Regions from separate parts of the Halopseudomonas maritima genome, predicted to be linked through region 2. Evidence: predicted binding sites of a transcription regulator. Region 2 holds the regulator's gene; each other region holds the start of a gene.
The links. The regulator FliA, encoded in region 2, starts transcription of late flagellar genes. The targets are predictions, from matches to a motif close to CTAAAGTTTNNNNNNNNNNNGCCGNTAA.

Region 1 (4,455 bases), 760 kb from region 2:
ACCGACAAAGGCATTGGTAAAGCGCCCGTCAGGGTAATCCTTGCGACGCAGCAGCGTCATGCCAAGTACTTCGGTGTAGAAAGCGATGGATTTTTCCAAATCTCCAACACGGAGCATGGTGTGCAAAATTCGCATGATCGGCGCCCTTGCGTGGATATACAGACAAAGCTAGCGGTTTCACCGCTGCGCGTAAACGAAAACGCCCGGTGAAATCACTTTCACCGGGCGTCAGGCCGTGCAGCAAGTGGCTTAGAGCAGCTTGCGGCCCTTATTGGCAGCAATGCGCATGCGCAGTGCATTCAGCTTGATAAAGCCGGCCGCATCTGCCTGATCGTAAGCACCAGCGTCGTCCTCGAAGGTTGCGATGTTGGCATCGAACAGCGAATCGTCGGACTTGCGACCGACAACAATCACGTTGCCCTTATAGAGCTTCAGGCGCACAACACCGTTTACGTTGACCTGCGAAGCGTCGATCATTTCCTGCAGCATCACACGCTCAGGGCTCCACCAGAAGCCGTTGTAGATCAGCTCCGCGTACTTGGGCATCAGGCTGTCTTTCAGGTGGGCCACTTCACGGTCCAGGGTGATGGACTCGATGGCGCGGTGACCCTTGAGCATGATGGTACCGCCGGGGGTTTCGTAGCAGCCACGGGACTTCATGCCGACAAAACGGTTTTCAACGATATCCAGACGACCGATACCGTTGTCGCCACCCACCTTGTTCAGGTAGGTCAGCACTTCAGCCGGCGTCATGTCCTTGCCATCGATGGCCACGATGTCGCCATTGCGGTAGGACAGCTCCAGATAGGTGGCCTGATCCGGTGCGTTCTCCGGCGAAACCGACCAGCGCCACATGTCTTCTTCATGCTCGGCCCAGGTGTCTTCCAGCACACCGCCCTCGTAGGAGATGTGCAGCAGGTTGGCATCCATGGAGTACGGCGACTTCTTCTTGCCGTGGCGCTCGATCGGAATGTTGTTCTGCTCGGCGTAGTCCATCAGCTTCTCACGCGACAGCAGGTCCCATTCACGCCAGGGTGCAATCACTTTAACGCCCGGCTTCAGCGCATAAGCGCCCAGCTCAAAGCGCACCTGGTCATTGCCCTTGCCGGTAGCGCCGTGGGAGATGGCGTCGGCACCGGTTTCGTTGGCGATTTCGATCAGGCGCTTGGCGATCAGCGGACGGGCGATAGAGGTGCCCAGCAGGTATTCGCCTTCATAAACGGTATTGGCGCGGAACATCGGGAACACGAAATCACGCACGAATTCTTCACGCAGATCGTCAATGTAGATTTCCTTCACGCCCAGGGCTTGAGCCTTGGCACGCGCGGGTTCTACTTCTTCACCCTGGCCGAGGTCGGCGGTAAAGGTCACCACCTCGCAGTTGTAGGTTTCCTGCAGCCACTTGAGGATGACCGAGGTATCCAGACCGCCGGAATAGGCCAGGACGACTTTCTTGACTTCTGCCATTTCGTGCTCCCATAAAAGCAAGACTGAACCGCCACTCCGAACGGAGCGGGCGAAAGGCGCCTATTCTAGCGCCAGACAGGCGGGAATCACAGGGGAGTCGGGGCGATAGCGCTATTACCGCTGCTAGTGACGGGCAAACGAAACCACAACAGGCGCTAGTTGTATTGCAAACGCACCATCACGCGGCGGTTGGCCGCACGCCCTTCGGCCGTGCGGTTGCTGGCAATCGGATAGCGGTCACCGTGAAAACGCATGCTAAATAGCGACTCTTCCACGCCTTGGGCCATCAGATAGTCGCGCACGGCCAAGGCGCGCTGACGCGAGAGCTCGCGGTTATCCAGCCGATTGCCCTGGTTGTCCGAATGGCCATCGAGCACGATTTCGCTAACCTCGTCGGCCGCCTGCAGGTACTGCAGAATCGCATCCAGCATGCCCTTTGCCTCGTCGCTCAGCACACTGCCGCCAGAACGAAAGCTGATATTGCTCTGCTCGGCCTGGGCCGCGCTGATCGGCAGCAGCTTGCTGACGCAGGCCTGGTAGTCATTCCAGGCCTGCTGGTAGCCAACGCTGGACACCACCACGCGGACCGATTCACTACCGGCCGCACTGCTGCGCATGATGGTCGGCTGCAGACCGGAGGCAAGGCCGGCGAGCATTCTGCCCGCCTGCTCAAAGGGCAGCAGCATGGCCTGGCTACCGGGCGCAACCACGCCTTGACCCACCGGCTGCGCCGCACTCCCCGGCCGCCATGGCGGTGGATCGTTGAAGATTTGTGCCGTCCCGGGGCGCATGGGGTTATCCCAAGCCTTGAGCTCAAAGGCCGCACGCTCGCCAGCGCGGCGAACAAAAGTAGCCTCGCCGTAGCCCGCCACCGATTGAGACAGACGGCAAGCGAACTGGTCTCCTGCCACCTGCCAGCGGACATCTTCCATTCGGGTCTGGAAGGTCATCGCCTGCGCTGGCAGTGCCACGCTCAGCAGGATAGTCAGATAGGTTCGCGTCACCAGGGTGTCTCCACGCTTGCTCCACAGCGCTTGGCGCATGGACGGAAAATCTCTCATGTCGGGCTCATCGGCCATCCAACCAAAAACTTTAGGGTCTGTGGCCGCGCTATCTTGCGACAGCCGACCGGCGGCAGAGTGTCAAAAGCAGGCCCTTTGCGGTAGCATTGCGCCATTCTTTAGCAGTGGATTCCCCCATGACTGACCGCCTGACGCTAACCCGCCCGGATGACTGGCATATTCACCTGCGCGACGGTGCCATGCTGCAACACACGGTGCCCGACGCCGCCCGTAGCTTTGGTCGCGCCATCATCATGCCCAATCTGGTGCCGCCGGTACGCGACGCCGCCGAGGCAGCCGGCTACCGCGAGCGTATTCTCGCCGCCCGCCCGGCTGGCTCACAGTTTGAGCCGCTCATGGTACTGTATCTGACCGATCAGACCTCCCCTGAGGTCGTTCGCCAGGCCAAAGCCAGCGGTCAGGTGGTAGCCGCCAAGCTCTACCCGGCTGGCGCCACGACCAATTCCCAGTCTGGTGTCACCGCGCTGGAGAACATCTATCCCGCGCTTGAAGCCATGGCCGAGGTAGGCATGTTGCTGCTGGTGCACGGCGAGGTGACCCATGCCGAGGTCGATATCTTCGACCGGGAAAAAGCCTTCATCGACCAGCAACTGGTCAAGGTGGTTGAGCGCTTCCCTACCCTCAAGGTGGTATTTGAACACATCACCACCGGCGATGCCGTCAGCTTCGTCCAGCAGGCGCCTGACAACGTTGGCGCGACCATCACCGCCCATCACCTGATGTTCAACCGCAACCACATGCTGGTTGGCGGTATTCGCCCGCACCTGTTCTGTCTGCCGGTGCTCAAGCGTCAGACGCACCAGCAGGCACTGCGCGAGGCCGCCATCTCCGGCTCAGCCAAGTTCTTCCTGGGCACCGACTCCGCGCCACACGCACGCCATGCCAAGGAAGCGGCCTGCGGCTGCGCCGGTTGCTACACGGCTCACGCGGCCATCGAGCTGTACGCCGAGACCTTTGATGAACTGGGCGCGCTGGACAAGCTTGAGGGTTTTGCCAGCTTCCACGGACCGGATTTTTACGGTCTGCCGCGCAACACCGATACCATCACCCTGGTCCGTGATAGCTGGGCGGTACCAGCAGAGCTGCCGTTCGGTGATCAAAACGTCGTCCCGCTACGCGCTGGCGAACACATTCACTGGCGTCTGGCCTGATACTTATCAACCGTTAAGGAAATACCGTGAGCGAGTTCGACTTTGACGATGAAGAACGCGATCCCGTGACCTCGGGCAAGGCCAAATCGCCGCTGGCCTATCGCTTTCGAGGCTTCCTGCCGGTGGTGGTGGACGTGGAAACCGGTGGCTTCAACGCCGCCACCGACGCCCTGCTGGAGATTGCGGCTACCACCATCAATATGGATGACGACGGACTGGTCTATCCGGACCAGACCAGTTTCTTCCGTATCGAGCCGTTTGAAGGCGCCAATATCGAAGCCGCCGCGCTGGAGTTCACTGGTATCAAGCTCGATCACCCCCTGCGTCAGGCGGTGACCGAAGAGCACGCGCTTGGCGAGATCTTCAAGCAGATCCGCAAGGCCATCAAATCGGCCGGCTGCAAACGCGCCGTGCTGGTTGGCCACAACGCGTTTTTCGATCTGGGGTTTCTCAACGCTGCGGTCGCCCGTACCGACCTCAAGCGCAACCCCTTCCACCCCTTCTCCTGCTTTGATACCGCCACACTTGGCGGCCTGGCCTACGGCCAGACCGTACTGGCCAAGGCCTGCAGTGCGGCGGGCATCGACTTTGATGGTCGCGAAGCCCACTCCGCGCGCTACGACACGGAGAAAACCGCCGACCTGTTTTGCACCATCGTCAACCGCTGGCGTGAAATGGGCGGCTGGCCCCCGGTCGAATAACGGCCGGCAGCCCAGTGTCGTCCTGCTTGCCCAGGTGCGGCACTGGGGTTAAGG
Region 2 (4,455 bases):
GCCGGGCCGATTCGCATGATGATGGCCAAGTTTGTCCGCTATGCGGCGCCCGGAGCCCATGTACTGTCCTACCAGGAAATACCCGATAGCAAGCAGGTCACCATCATTGCGACGGTAGGCCAGAACTAGCAGCACCGAATGATTGAGACATCTGCCCCGGCAGGTGACCGATAAGCGACGAGGTCAGCCATGAAAGTCAAACGTTTCTTTGCCGCCGATATGCGCCAGGCGATGAAGCAGGTCCGCGATGAGCTGGGCGCCGATGCGTCCATCATTGCCAACCGCCGGGTGGCTGGCGGCGTCGAACTGACGGCTGCGCTTGATTACGAGGCGCCGCGCCTGAGTGCGCCAACGCCCGGCCTGGATCAGGAGCTGAAAAAAACCCAAGAGCGCATCGTTGCAGCCCGGGCCGAGCTGGAAAGCGGTGAAATGGCGTCGCACGACCAGCCGCTGGTCAACCGTCAGCTGTTTGGTGAAAGTACCCGTCACGCTGCGCGCCAGGGCTCGGCTGAAGCACGTGAGCTGCTGGATCGTCTGATCCAGGAGCCGACCGAGCTGGCCAAGCCGGCGCCCGCTGCCAGTCGCCGTGCCCCTGATGCCGAGCAAACGCCCGCCGCTGATGTTGACAGCGTTGGCCTGAGTGCCATGCGCGCCGAGCTGGCGGGCCTGCGCGAGATGCTGGAGTCTCAGCTGGGCGGTTTGGCCTGGGGCCAGCTCAACCAGCAAAAGCCCAAGCAGGCAGGTCTGTGGCGTCGCCTGACCCAGATGGGTCTGCCGGCGGAGATCTGCCAGGGGCTGCTGCGTCAGGTTTCTGACGTGAGTGATGTGCGCCAGGCTTGGCGCATGCTGCTGGCGCACCTGGCGCATCGCGTCCCTGTGTTGCGTGAAGAACCCATTGATGCTGGCGGTGTGATTGCCCTGGTTGGCCCCACTGGCGCCGGCAAAACCACCACCCTGGGCAAGCTCGCTGCCCGCTATGTGTTGAAGCACGGCAGCCAGCACGTTGCGCTGGTAACCATGGATACCTACCGCATCGGTGCCCACGAGCAACTGCGCACTCTGGGGCGTATTCTGAACGTGCCGGTCAAGGTGGTAGACGACAAGCAGAATCTCAGCGACGTGCTGGCTGACTTTGCCGGCAAGCGCCTGGTATTGATCGATACCGCCGGCCTGCAGGCCAATGATCCTTATCTGCGTGGCCAGCTCGATGCGTTGGCAGAGCAAGGCCGCCAGGTGCGCAACCTGCTGGTGCTGGCGGCGACCAGCCAGCACCGGGTGATGAAGGCGGCGTACCACAATTACAAATCCTGTGGCCTGTCCGGTTGTATTCTGACCAAGGTGGATGAGGCCGCGACGCTGGGTGAATCGCTGGGGCTGGCTATGGAGCAAGGTTTGCCGGTAGCCTATCTGGCAGATGGCCAGCGAATCCCGGATGATCTGAGCAAGGCTGTCGGCCACCAACTGGTCAGTCGCGCGGTCAGCATGGCGGGTAACGAAGCACCGGCCGATCAGGCCATGGCGGACGTGTTTGCCGGTATGATGCATACCCAGCGAGCAGGCTAAGTATTCAACAAACAAGGTATCCAGCGCAGATGGGCAGCAATCACCCGGTTCAGGTAATCGCAGTCACCGGCGGCAAAGGCGGCATCGGCAAGACCAATGTGTCAGTCAACCTCAGTCTGGCGCTGGCCGACATGGGGCGGCGCGTGGTGTTGCTCGATGCTGACCTTGGCCTGGCCAACGTCGACGTGTTGCTCGGCCTCAAGCCCAAGGCGACGCTGGCCGATGTGCTTGAAGGCCAGTGCGACCTGCGTGACGTCATGGTCAACGGCCCAGGCGGCATCCGTGTCGTGCCCGCTGCATCCGGTGCGGCCAACATGGTCAGCCTGAGTGCGCAGCAGCACGCGGGCCTGATCCAGGCGTTCAGCGAAATCGGCGACAATATCGACGTGCTGATTGTCGACACCGCCGCCGGTATCGGCGATTCGGTCGTCAGCTTTGTGCGTGCTGCGCAAGAAGCGCTTGTCGTGGTCTGTGACGAGCCCACCTCGATTACCGACGCATACGCGCTGATCAAGCTGCTTAATCGTGACTACGGCATGACCCGTTTCCGCGTGTTGGCCAACATGGTCGGCACACCGCAGGAAGGGCGCATGGTGTTTGCTAAGCTGGCCAAGGTGACTGATCGCTTTTTGGATGTCGCCCTGCAGTACGTTGGCGCTGTCCCCTTTGACGAGGCGGTGCGCAAGTCTGTCCAGAAGCAACGCGCGGTGTTCGAGGCCTTTCCGCGCAGCAAGGCCTCGTTGGCGATTCGGGCAATTGCCCAAAAGGTGGATGCCTGGCCACTACCGGCCAATCCCCGCGGTCACCTAGAGTTCTTTGTCGAGCGCCTGGTGCAGCCGGCAGGAACCGGTCTATGACGGCACAGGTTGGCAGATTGAACATGTATACACGCGCTCAGGGCTCGGCAGAGCAGCAGGATCGCCTGGTCGAGCAGTATGCCCCGCTGGTTAAACGTATTGCCTACCACTTGCTTGGACGCTTGCCCTCCAGCGTCCAGGTTGAAGACTTGATGCAGGCCGGCATGATCGGCCTGCTGGAAGCCTCCCGCAAATTCGATTTTGGCAAAGGCGCCAGTTTTGAAACCTACGCTGGTATCCGTATTCGCGGCGCCATGCTCGATGAGGTGCGCAAGGGCGATTGGGCCCCCCGTTCGGTGCATCGCAATACCCGCATGGTCAGCGATGCAATGCGCGCTGTGGAGGCGCGACTGGGGCGTGACGCTAAAGATCACGAGGTTGCCGCCGAATTGGAGATGAGTCTGGAAGAGTATTACGCCATTCTCAGCGACACCGCCGGCAGCAAGCTGTTCAGTTTTGACGACCTGCTGGAAGCCGGTGCTCCGGCAGATGTGCAGGGCGATGAGGAGCCGTTGAGCGGCTTGCAAGACGAGCGTTTTCGCGCGGCGCTGGTAGAGGCAATCGACGGCCTGCCCGAGCGCGAGCGGTTGCTGCTGTCGTTGTACTACGACGAAGAGCTGAACCTCAAGGAGATCGGGGCGGTGCTGGGCGTCAGCGAATCGCGGGTCAGTCAGTTGCACAGTCAGTGCGCGGCGCGCCTGCGGACGAAGCTGACAAACTGGCGAAATGATTGATTTTGTCGCCAACATCCGGACAATGCTCGGATTGCCCGACTGGCAAAAGGCCGGCAGGGTGCGGTAACGGCACATAAGAAGGGCGCGTCCGAACAGGCAGTTGGCAGCAGTTTCCTGTTCAGAGCATCTTTCTACGGCTTGTGTGGCCATTGGCAATGGGTATCTGGGAGTGCAGGCCTGCACTTTTCCTGGTTTGTACGGAGGTCGACTTGGACAAGAATATGAAAATTCTCATCGTTGATGATTTTTCGACGATGAGGCGCATCATCAAGAACCTGTTGCGCGACCTTGGGTTTACCAACACGGCTGAAGCCGACGACGGCAGCACCGCGTTGCCGATGCTGCAGAGCGGCAACTTCGACTTTCTGGTGACCGACTGGAACATGCCCGGTATGAGCGGCATCGATCTGCTGCGCGCGGTGCGCGCTGACGAACGTCTCAAGCACCTGCCTGTGCTGATGGTGACGGCCGAAGCCAAGCGCGACCAGATCATCGAGGCGGCTCAGGCTGGCGTGAACGGCTACGTGGTCAAACCTTTCACTGCGCAAGCGCTGAAAGAAAAGATCGAGAAGATTTTCGAGCGGGTGCAGCCCAAATAACATCCAGCCGGGGTACAGGTTATGGCTTTGAGCAAGGATCCCGGTCAGGCAACTGCCCAGGAATTCGAACATTCACTCAAGGACAACGCGCGCCAGCTGGTGGACCACCTTGAGAGCGGCGATTTTGCCGAGGCGTTGCTGGTTATCCACGCCATCAATCAGGCGCGTGATCGTGGTTTGTATCATGAGGTTGGCCAGCTGACCCGCGCGCTGCACAACGCCATTGTCAATTTTCAGATCGACACCACCCATGCCTTGGGCGGTGACAATGAGTCTTCCAAGATTTCCGATGCCTCCGACCGCCTGGACTATGTTGTCCAACTGACCGACAAGGCAGCCAATCGCACCATGGACCTGGTAGAAACCAGCGCCCCCAAGGTCTCTGAGCTGGGCCAGCAGGCCAGTGCGTTGAAGGCTGACTGGCAGCGCTTGCAGCGGCGTGAAATGGCGGCCGACGAATTTCGCGATCTGTATCGTCGTGTCGGCGAGTTTCTCGATCGCACTGAGAGCGTCAGTAGCGATGTCTCCTCCGATCTGAACGACATTGTCATGGCGCAGGATTACCAGGACCTGACCGGTCAGGTGATCAAGCGCGTTATCACCCTGGTGCATGATGTTGAGCAAAGCCTAGTCAGCCTGGTACGTATGGCCGGTCAGGTGGATCGGATCACTGGCATCAGTCACGTTGATCTTGGCGAGACA
Region 3 (4,455 bases), 120 kb from region 2:
GGGCTGCAGATGCTGTCCCTAGAGCTGCTGGCCAACCCCGATTGCCGCGCCATTTTTGCCGATGCGCTGTTCCGTCAGGACGGTAGCGACTACGGCGTTGCGCTGCGCCCTGACTTTAACCTCGACTATCTGCTCAGCTTTCCGCGTGGGCTATCGGCCAACTGGCTATTCCGGCGTGAAGCGCTGTTGGCTTTGGGCGGCTTTGCCGAGGATGCAGACGAGATCATCGAGCTGGACGCCATTCTCCGCCTGATCAATCAGCAAGGCGCCATCGGGCTGGGGCACGTGGCTGAGCCGCTGGTGCTCAGTGACGCGCCGGTGCTCAGTGACTCGGCTGCCGAACGTGCCGCTGTGTTGCGTCACGTGCAGGCGCGTGGCTACGAGCACGCGCAGGTGCAGGCGGTCAGGCCCGGCCAGTATCGCGTTGATTACGGCCATGTTGAGCTGCCGTTGGTCTCGGTGGTGGTTATCGTGCAGGATCAGATGGCTGCCGCGCAACGCTGTGTCATGAGTCTGCTGGAGCAGACCCGTTATCCGAATTATGAAATTTTGCTGATCGACAACGCCAGTGAGCAGGCTGCCACTCGTGAGTGGTTGCAGTCGGTAGAAGGTATGGGCAGCGAGCGGCTCAAGGTGCTGCGTACGCCCGAGTGCCTGACCTACAGCGAGCTGTGCAACCAGGCAGCACTGAACAGTCAGGGCGATTACCTGTTGCTGCTGCGCGCTGAGGTAGCGGTGTTGGATTCCCATTGGCTGGATGCCCTGATGAACCACGCGCTGCGCCCCGAGGTCGGGGCGGTAGGGCCGCGTCTGGTCGACTCTGAAGGCCAGATTACCCATGCGGGCCTGGTCCTCGGCTTGCGCGGGCCAGCGTCGAGTCCCTTTGTCGGTGAGTCGTCCGATGCGCCCGGTTATATGCAGCGCTTGCAGGTAGACCAGAACCCCAGTGCCCTTGGCGATGCCTGTCTGTTGGTGCGTAAATCCGTCTACGTTGATCTGGGTGGGTTGGATGCGGGCGCCTTGGATGGCCAGGCGGCGGTGATCGATTTTTGCCTGCGCTTGGCCGACAGCGGTCATCTGCTGGTCTGGACACCGTCAGCGACGCTGCTGCATGCCCGAGAGCAGGGTGGTATGGCGGTAGAGGTCGAGGATGCACTCTATCAGCGCTGGCTGCCCCGTCTGGCGCGCGATGCTGCCTACAACGCTAACTTCTCTCTGGTGCGAAAGGGCGGCTTTCAGCTGACCGATCCGCAGATTTCCTGGCGTCCGCTGGATATCTGGCGCCCCCAGCCGGTTGTGCTGGCGCATCCTGCCGACGTGTTCGGTTGCGGACACTATCGCGTCATTCAGCCGTTTAACGCGCTGAGTGAGGCGGGACTGGTGGATGGGGCACTCTCTCAGGGGTTGATGCATGCGGTGGATCTGGAGCGTTATTCGCCAGATGTGGTCATCCTGCAGCGCCAGATTGGCGACGAGCGGCTGGAAGCCATGCGCCGCATGAAGGCGTTTTCATCGGCCTTCAAGGTCTATGAGCTGGACGACTATTTGCCCAACCTGCCGATGAAGAGTGCCCATCGCAGTAAGATGCCGAAGGACATCGTACGCTCACTCAAGCGCGGCCTGTCGCTGGTGGACCGCTTTGTGGTGTCCACCGAGCCGCTGGCCGAAGCACTCAGCGGTTACCATCCGGATATCCGGGTCGTACATAACCGGCTTGACCCGCGCTGGTGGGGCCAGCTGCCAGTATCACAGCGCGGGCAGTCACGTAAGCCCAGAGTGGGCTGGGCCGGGGGCTCCAGCCACACCGGAGACCTGGAGCTGATTCTGGATGTGGTCAAAGAGCTGGCCGCTGAGGTGGAGTGGGTGTTTTTTGGCATGTGTCCCGACAGCCTGCGCCCTTATGTCCACGAGTTTCATCCGGGTGTTGCGATCAACCGGTATCCACGCAAACTGGCTGAGCTGAATCTGGACCTTGCACTGGCGCCGGTCGAAGAAAACCTTTTCAACGAGTGCAAGAGCAACCTGCGCCTGCTTGAGTACGGCGCCTGCGGTTATCCCGTGGTCTGCTCTGACGTGCGCTGCTACGTCGGGGAGCTACCGGTGACGCGAGTGAAGAACCGCTACCGTGACTGGGTGGATGCCATTCGCATGCATTTGTCTGACCCTGAAGCGTCTGCTGCGCAGGGCAAGGCGCTGCAGCAGGTGGTACGTGACGGCTGGATGCTGGATGAGCAGGGGCTGGTTGCCTGGCAACAAGGGTGGCTGCCCTGAGCCGCTCGTGGGCGACGAACGGTCACTAAAGGATTTTTGCCTGAGGTCGATAACTGAACCATGGCTGGCGGGGGTGCCAGCGCAGCCATAGCTGACCGGAAGAATTCGCCAGAGAAAAAATGAATTTCCTCCTAAAGCTTTCGGACAAGGTGTCGATACAGTAATCGAATGCGAACTCAATGGGTGCCTGGGCAGGTCCGGCCCACGAGTCGCAAGCTCAGGCAAACATTTTCAGGTCCTTTGGAGGCAATACCATGGCCCTTACAGTCAACACAAACACAGCTTCTCTGAACGCTCAGCGCAACCTGAACGGTTCGTCCAACGCGCTGGCTACCTCTCTGGAACGTCTGTCTTCCGGCTCTCAAATCAACAGCGCCAAAGATGACGCTGCTGGTCTGCAGATCGCCAACCGTCTGACCAGCCAGGTCAACGGCCTGGGCGTTGCGACCAAGAACGCAAACAACGGTATCTCCATCGCTCAGACTGCTGAAGGCGCTCTGCAGGAGTCCACTAACATTCTGCAGCGCATGCGTGACCTGGCTCTGCAAGCTGCCAACGGTTCTAACAGCGAGAGCGAGCGTGACGCACTGAACTCGGAAGTGACTCAGCTGAAGAAAGAGCTGGATCGTATCGCCAACACCACTGCTTTCGGTGGCAAGAAACTGTTCGACGGCAGCTTCGGTACTGAAACCTTCCAGGTTGGTAGTGCTGCTAACGAAGCGATCAGCGTCAAGCTGGACGAAGTGAGCACCAAGGAACTGAAGAGCGACTCCATCAGCTCGGGTACCATTGCTGCTCAAGCCGCTGCTGGCGGTTCTTCCGGCGCTGTGGCAGTAACCTTCACTGTCGCCTCCGGTAGTGCAGACGGTACTGACCGCGTGTTCACCATCAGCGCTGAGTTTGATGACGACGCGACTGCCGCTGAACAGACTCAGCTGCTGGCCACCGTAATCAACGATGCCAACATGGGCGTGGGTGCCTTCGTACAGGACGACGGTTCTATCTCGGTTGTAACCGACGCTGACGTGGGTACTGCCAAAGGTGAGCTGTCCTTCGCATTCGGTAGCGGTGCCACTGTCGACGCCGCAGAGACTGCTGCTGGCTCTGCCAGTGACGTGGCGCTGTCTAGTGTCACCACTGACAACACCGTCAAGGACATTGATATCAGCAACGCCAAGACGGCTCAGGAAGCGGTCTACATCATCGACGAAGCCATCGCCTCCATCGATGCCCAGCGTGCAGACCTCGGTGCGATCCAGAACCGCTTTGAGTCCACCATCGCCAACCTGCAGAACGTGTCCGAAAACGCCTCCGCCGCCCGCGGCCGGATCCAAGACACTGACTACGCGGCTGAAACTGCAAACCTGACCAAGAACCAGATCCTGCAGCAGGCAGGTACTGCGATCCTGGCCCAGGCCAACCAGCTGCCCCAGGCCGTTCTCAGCCTCTTGGGCTAAGATCGGAACAGGGGTAACATGCGGGGGGAGGGCTAGCCTTCCCCCCGCTTTGTCCGTTGCGAGGTAAGCACCATGGAAATGGGTGTAATCAAACCGTTTGAAGTAACGCGCTCCGTATCGAATGCCGGGGCGGTGGAAGCGGGCGTCAGCAGCCAAGCTGGCAAGCAGACGGAAGCTGCGCAAGAAGGTACATCAGCCCAGGCAGTCGCCTCCCAGACCCGCGATGCTGTTCAGCAGCCGGCAGAGGTTGAGCGCGAACAGCTGCAGGCTGCGGTGTCGGATATTCAAGATTTTGTCCAGTCGGTACGTCGAGACATCAATTTTGCACTTGATGACGATAGCGGCCGGGTGGTTATCAACGTAACCGAGGCGAGCAGTGGCGATGTGATTCGCCAGATCCCCTCGGAAGAGGCGCTGCGACTGGCCGAGAATCTGACGGAAATTCGCAGTGTTTTGTTTGAGGCAGAGGCCTGACACTCTGCTGCCGGTTTTGCTGGCATGTAACTTGCCTGATTAGACCGGAATACCCCTTTCGGCAGGCGAACCGTCAAAAAACGGTCGCGAGGTAAGCATCATGGCTATTACAGGTATTGGTTCGGGTCTTGATATCAGCTCCATCGTCACGGCGCTGGTCGAGGCCGATGGTGCGCCAAAGAGTGCACAGCTGACTCGGCTCGAAAGCAGCACAACCGCCAAGTTTACGGCGTTGGGCAGCTTTCGCAGTGCC
Region 4 (4,455 bases), 1.3 Mb from region 2:
GGTCACCCAGGCTGTTGTCGGTTGCCTCAGGCACTACCTGGGCCATGGCGACGCGCTGCAAGGTTGAAATCAGCTCGGCCAACACACCGGAAAAGTCGGCGCCCTGCTCTGCCAGCTCAGCCACCGCCGCCATCAGCGCACGTGCGTCACCAGCAATCAGCGCTTCCAGTACGGAAAACACCTGGCCATGGTCAATGGTGCCCAGCATGTTGCGCACTTCGGCCACCTGCAACTGGCCATTACCAAAGGCAATGGCCTGGTCAGTCAGGCTCAGCGCATCACGCATCGAGCCATCGGCGGCACGCCCCAGCAGCCACAGCGACTCCTGGTCAAAGCCGATCTGCTCCTCGCCAAGCACGTGCTGAAGGTGCTCAACCACCTTTTCCGGCGGCATGTTCTTCAGGGAAAACTGCAAGCAACGCGACAGGATAGTGACCGGCAACTTTTGCGGGTCCGTGGTGGCCAACAGGAACTTGACGTGCTCGGGCGGCTCTTCCAGCGTTTTCAGCAGTGCGTTGAAACTGTGGCTGGAGAGCATGTGCACTTCGTCGATCAGATAGACCTTGAAGCGCCCCCGCGTTGGCGCGTACTGCACGTTTTCCAGCAGTTCACGTGTGTCCTCTACCTTGGTGCGGCTGGCTGCGTCGACCTCAATCAGGTCAACAAAGCGGCCCTGATCAATCTCCAGACAAGATGAACACGTACCGCAGGGTTCCGAGCTGACACCGGCCTCGCAGTTAAGACATTTGGCGAGAATACGCGCAATAGTGGTCTTGCCGACACCGCGTGTACCAGTAAACAGATAGGCATGGTGCAGACGGTTGTTGTCGAGCGCGTTGATCAGCGCCTGCAACACATGGGTCTGGCCGACCATTTCACGGAACAGGCGCGGACGCCATTTGCGGGCAAGTACCTGATAACTCATTGGCTCTGTTCGTTTCCGTTCGGTCGAATGCAAGCGGCTAATGTACCCAAGCCGGCGCTACATTGCGAGCGACAACAGCGTCAGGCTGAGGTAACAGGAAAGGGAATCGGGGGAGATAAAATGGAGGCGGCCCCGCAGCCACACCCCGGCACACGATATGACCGCTGCGGCTGCTCCCTTCCGGGCCTGACCGGGTTCACGGCTGATCATTGCGAGGGGACCGACGGGGCCACCATAGCGACCCGAGCATGCTCGGGCCGCGCTATTGTAACGGCTTGCGGATAACTTACAACCCTCAGGTTTGAAAGCGCCCAACCTGTTGCTGCAGGCCAGAGGCCAGCCGTGCGAGCGCGTTGCTCGCATCACGGCTCTCCTGTGAAGACTGGGCAGCCTGGTTGGAGAGGTCGCGGATGCCGCTGATGTTGCGGGCGATATCTTCGGTCGTCTGGCTCTGCTCTTCACAGGCCGCGGCAATCTGCGCGGCCATATCGTTGATACGCATCACCGAGGCCGACGTCTCATTCAGTGACGACTCGGTCGCACCTGCCTTTTCAACGCTCTGCGCTGCCAGCTCGGCGCCGCGCTGCATGACGGCTACCGCCTGGCCGGTGCCCGACTGCAGCTTCTGGATCATCTGCTGAATATCGCGGGTCGAGTCCTGGGTGCGCGCTGCCAGGGCCCGGACTTCATCGGCCACCACCGCAAAGCCGCGGCCCTGCTCACCGGCCCGTGCCGCCTCAATGGCGGCGTTCAGCGCCAGCAGGTTGGTCTGCTCGGCGATGCCTTCGATCACACTGAGCACGCCACCGATCTTGTCGGTATCCTGCTCCAGATTGTTGATCACCCCGGCAGCCTCTTCGACGTCGGCGGCCAGACGGCGCAGGTCATTCATGGTGGCTGACACCACGTCCGAAGCTTCGTGCCCTTGGCGATCGGCCTCGCGGGCCGCGTCGGCGGTGCTGTGCGCATTGTCGGCGACTTCGTGAATGGCCGCGCTCATTTCGGTGGCAGCAGTACTGACCTGATCAACCGCCATGTACTGATCGTTGACCAGTTTTTCCTGGCCGGTCGAGATGGCGCTCATCTGCTCGGCCGCCGAGGCGACCTGCAAGGTTGAATCGGCCACCTGACGAATCAGCGTCTGCAGTTGTTCGAGAAAGGCATTGAAGGCCCGGCTCAGGGCGCCCAGCTCGTCGTTGGAATGCACGACTACGCGCTGGGTGAGATCGCCTTCACCATCGGCAATGTCACGGATGCGCTGCAACAGCTCGCGCAACGGGCTGGTAATCAGCCCCGGGAAAAACACAATCATCAGCAGACAGACAATGCCGCCCACTACCAGCACCGTCGCAACACGCGCGTGACTGGCGCTGACATCGGCCGCAGCCTCCCTCTCTTCGGCATCAGCCTGACGGTTGACCAGGCCGGTCATCTGATCAATCAGGTCGCGTGCGCGAGAGAACTCTTCATAGCCACGCCCGTAGCTGATATCGGAGGCCTGGGCGGCAGCGCCGCTGCGCGCGAGCCTGGCGTTCTCCATGACGGTCGCCTTCCAGGTAGCAAACGCCCGGGTGAACTCGGCGGCCAACGCCTTGCCCTCGACAGAGTCGGTAGCCTCGCTGTAGCGAGCAATGCGATCGTTGGCCTGCTGCAGATTGTCGCTCAGCTCGGCGTCCAGCCCGGCGCTGCGTACGCCAGCGATAATGGCCCGCTCTGCGCTCAACGCCTGATACAGATCACGATCAGCCTCAAGCACCAGACTGCTTTGGGGCAGCAGCTCGGCGGCTACTCGAGTCAACCTCGCCTCCACCGTCGCCAATGCCCAAAACGCGAACACTCCGGACAAGGCCAGCAACGCCGCAAGGATCAGCAGGGGGATGGTTAACTTCCAACGAAAACTCATATCTCGAATCAGGCTAAGCATAGTGGTTATCACTCTTGTCGCAGACGCAGGCAGAAAAAGGCCGCCAAAGGCCGGTTGTTCCCTGAAACAGGCTCGGTCAGCTTCCGCCACACCGACAGCAACCAGGTGCGTAGCCCTGCACCCTCCGGAAGCGCTAACATCCTCCTTGCGCCCTGTATTACCAGTGCGCAGCACCTGTACCGGTGCGCTTCCGTTGTGTTTCCTTACCTCGGTTATCGACCGAACCGGCAGCAGCATTAACCGTTTTCTGTCACTTTTCCGGCTGTTTTCGGGTTGACCACGAAATACCGTCACCGCGACATCAAAACAGCCAGGCAATCATCAGCGGGATGTACAGCAGCGCCACCAGAGTGCTCAGCAAGGCGGTACCAGCCACCTGCCTGGGATGGGTATCGAGCAAGGTCGCAATGACCACCGTGTTGGCGGCGATGGGGGTGATGGAGATCAGCAGTATGGCCTGATAGACGGCCTGCCCATACAGCTGGGTCACATGACTGTCGAACCAGCAGAATGCCAGCGCCATCAAAGGCCAGCTGACAAACTTGCCAAGCAGCGCCAGCCCGGTAAATCGCAGGTCCCCAGCCAGCCCCTGGAAACTGAGAATACTCATACCGATGATCATCATGCCGAACACACTGTAAGCACCACGCAGGTTATCAAACAGCGGAACAAAGGCATCGGGGATCGACAGGCCCGCGCTGTTGAGCAGCACGGCCAGAAAAAACGCGTACAACGACGGCAGGCGTGCGACCTTCAGCAGGCAGTCGCGAATACCGAAGCGTCCGCGGGCCGCCAGGTAAAAACCCACCGAGGTTTCAAACAGAGTAGTGCCCAGCATGCACACGATGTAGATCGACAGCCCCTGCTCGCCGAACAGCAGCAACGCCACCGGAATACCAAAATACCCCGTGTTGCCAGTACCCACGGCCAACGGAATCATATTGGCGCCAGCGTTGGGGAACCAGCGCCGCGCCACCAGCAGATGCAGCCAGCCAAGCAGGCTGCACAAGGCAAAGGTCAGAAACGGCAACGCAATGACTTCAGGCGACAGCGGCGCCCGCATAACGCCGGCAAAGACGACCGACGGCGTGACGATATACATCATGATGCCGGCTATGTGGCGACCACTGGCCTCTAGATAGCGACCAGCCAGCCACCCAAGGCCAACCGTCACATACAGCGGCAGCAGTTTGTACAGCAGGGCAAACGCGGCGAGCATCGAGGCCTCAGGCAGAAATGAGATAGACCCGTTCAACCAGTGACTGCATACCCTGGCTGGCGAAAACCGCGTGGTCAGCCAGTACGTCCTGCTCATCCAGCACGTCGATACGGCAGCCGTGATACAGCGCCCGTACCTCCGCATCCGGTACGCTGAAAGGCGGACCGGGGCGCTGCTCCTGAGGATAGTCCAGGGTCACCAGCAGCATTTTCCAGCCCTCCGGCAACAGGTTGCGCAACTGGGCGACATAACGCTCTCGCATGGCCGGTGGCAACGCGATCAGGGCCGCGCGATCATACACCGCCGCCACACCGGCAAGGTGCTCCGCCTGCAAGGCAAAGTAATCACCGCACAACAGCTCAAAGCCGGTACCCCGCGCTACGGCAA

Region 1: a site for FliA is predicted at 2,536-2,563, ahead of HV822_RS00580 (flagellar protein MotY). Genes of this name have one in related genera too.
Region 3: a site for FliA is predicted at 2,297-2,324, ahead of HV822_RS14680 (flagellin). Genes of this name have one in related genera too.
Region 4: a site for FliA is predicted at 3,062-3,089, ahead of HV822_RS02880 (methyl-accepting chemotaxis protein). Genes of this name have one in related genera too.

Annotation. Positions count from the first base shown of each region.
Region 1 covers NZ_CP079801.1:120,050-124,504, forward strand. Annotated here, with positions in the region: gene gloA (lactoylglutathione lyase) at 1-135, opposite strand, end outside; gene HV822_RS00575 (argininosuccinate synthase) at 250-1,467, opposite strand; gene HV822_RS00580 (flagellar protein MotY) at 1,623-2,528, opposite strand; gene pyrC (dihydroorotase) at 2,666-3,700, shown strand; gene rnt (ribonuclease T) at 3,727-4,401, shown strand.
Region 2 covers NZ_CP079801.1:3,292,119-3,296,573, forward strand. Annotated here, with positions in the region: gene flhA (flagellar biosynthesis protein FlhA) at 1-129, shown strand, start outside; gene flhF (flagellar biosynthesis protein FlhF) at 190-1,563, shown strand; gene fleN (flagellar synthesis regulator FleN) at 1,593-2,420, shown strand; gene HV822_RS15310 (RNA polymerase sigma factor FliA) at 2,417-3,154, shown strand; gene HV822_RS15315 (chemotaxis response regulator CheY) at 3,376-3,753, shown strand; gene HV822_RS15320 (protein phosphatase CheZ) at 3,781-4,455, shown strand, end outside.
Region 3 covers NZ_CP079801.1:3,170,736-3,175,190, forward strand. Annotated here, with positions in the region: gene HV822_RS14675 (glycosyltransferase) at 1-2,271, shown strand, start outside; gene HV822_RS14680 (flagellin) at 2,526-3,728, shown strand; gene HV822_RS14685 (flagellar protein FlaG) at 3,801-4,202, shown strand; gene fliD (flagellar filament capping protein FliD) at 4,303-4,455, shown strand, end outside.
Region 4 covers NZ_CP079801.1:633,828-638,282, forward strand. Annotated here, with positions in the region: gene dnaX (DNA polymerase III subunit gamma/tau) at 1-925, opposite strand, end outside; RNA gene ffs (signal recognition particle sRNA small type) at 1,055-1,151, opposite strand; gene HV822_RS02880 (methyl-accepting chemotaxis protein) at 1,221-2,828, opposite strand; gene HV822_RS02885 (AEC family transporter) at 3,151-4,068, opposite strand; gene HV822_RS02890 (thiopurine S-methyltransferase) at 4,076-4,455, opposite strand, start outside.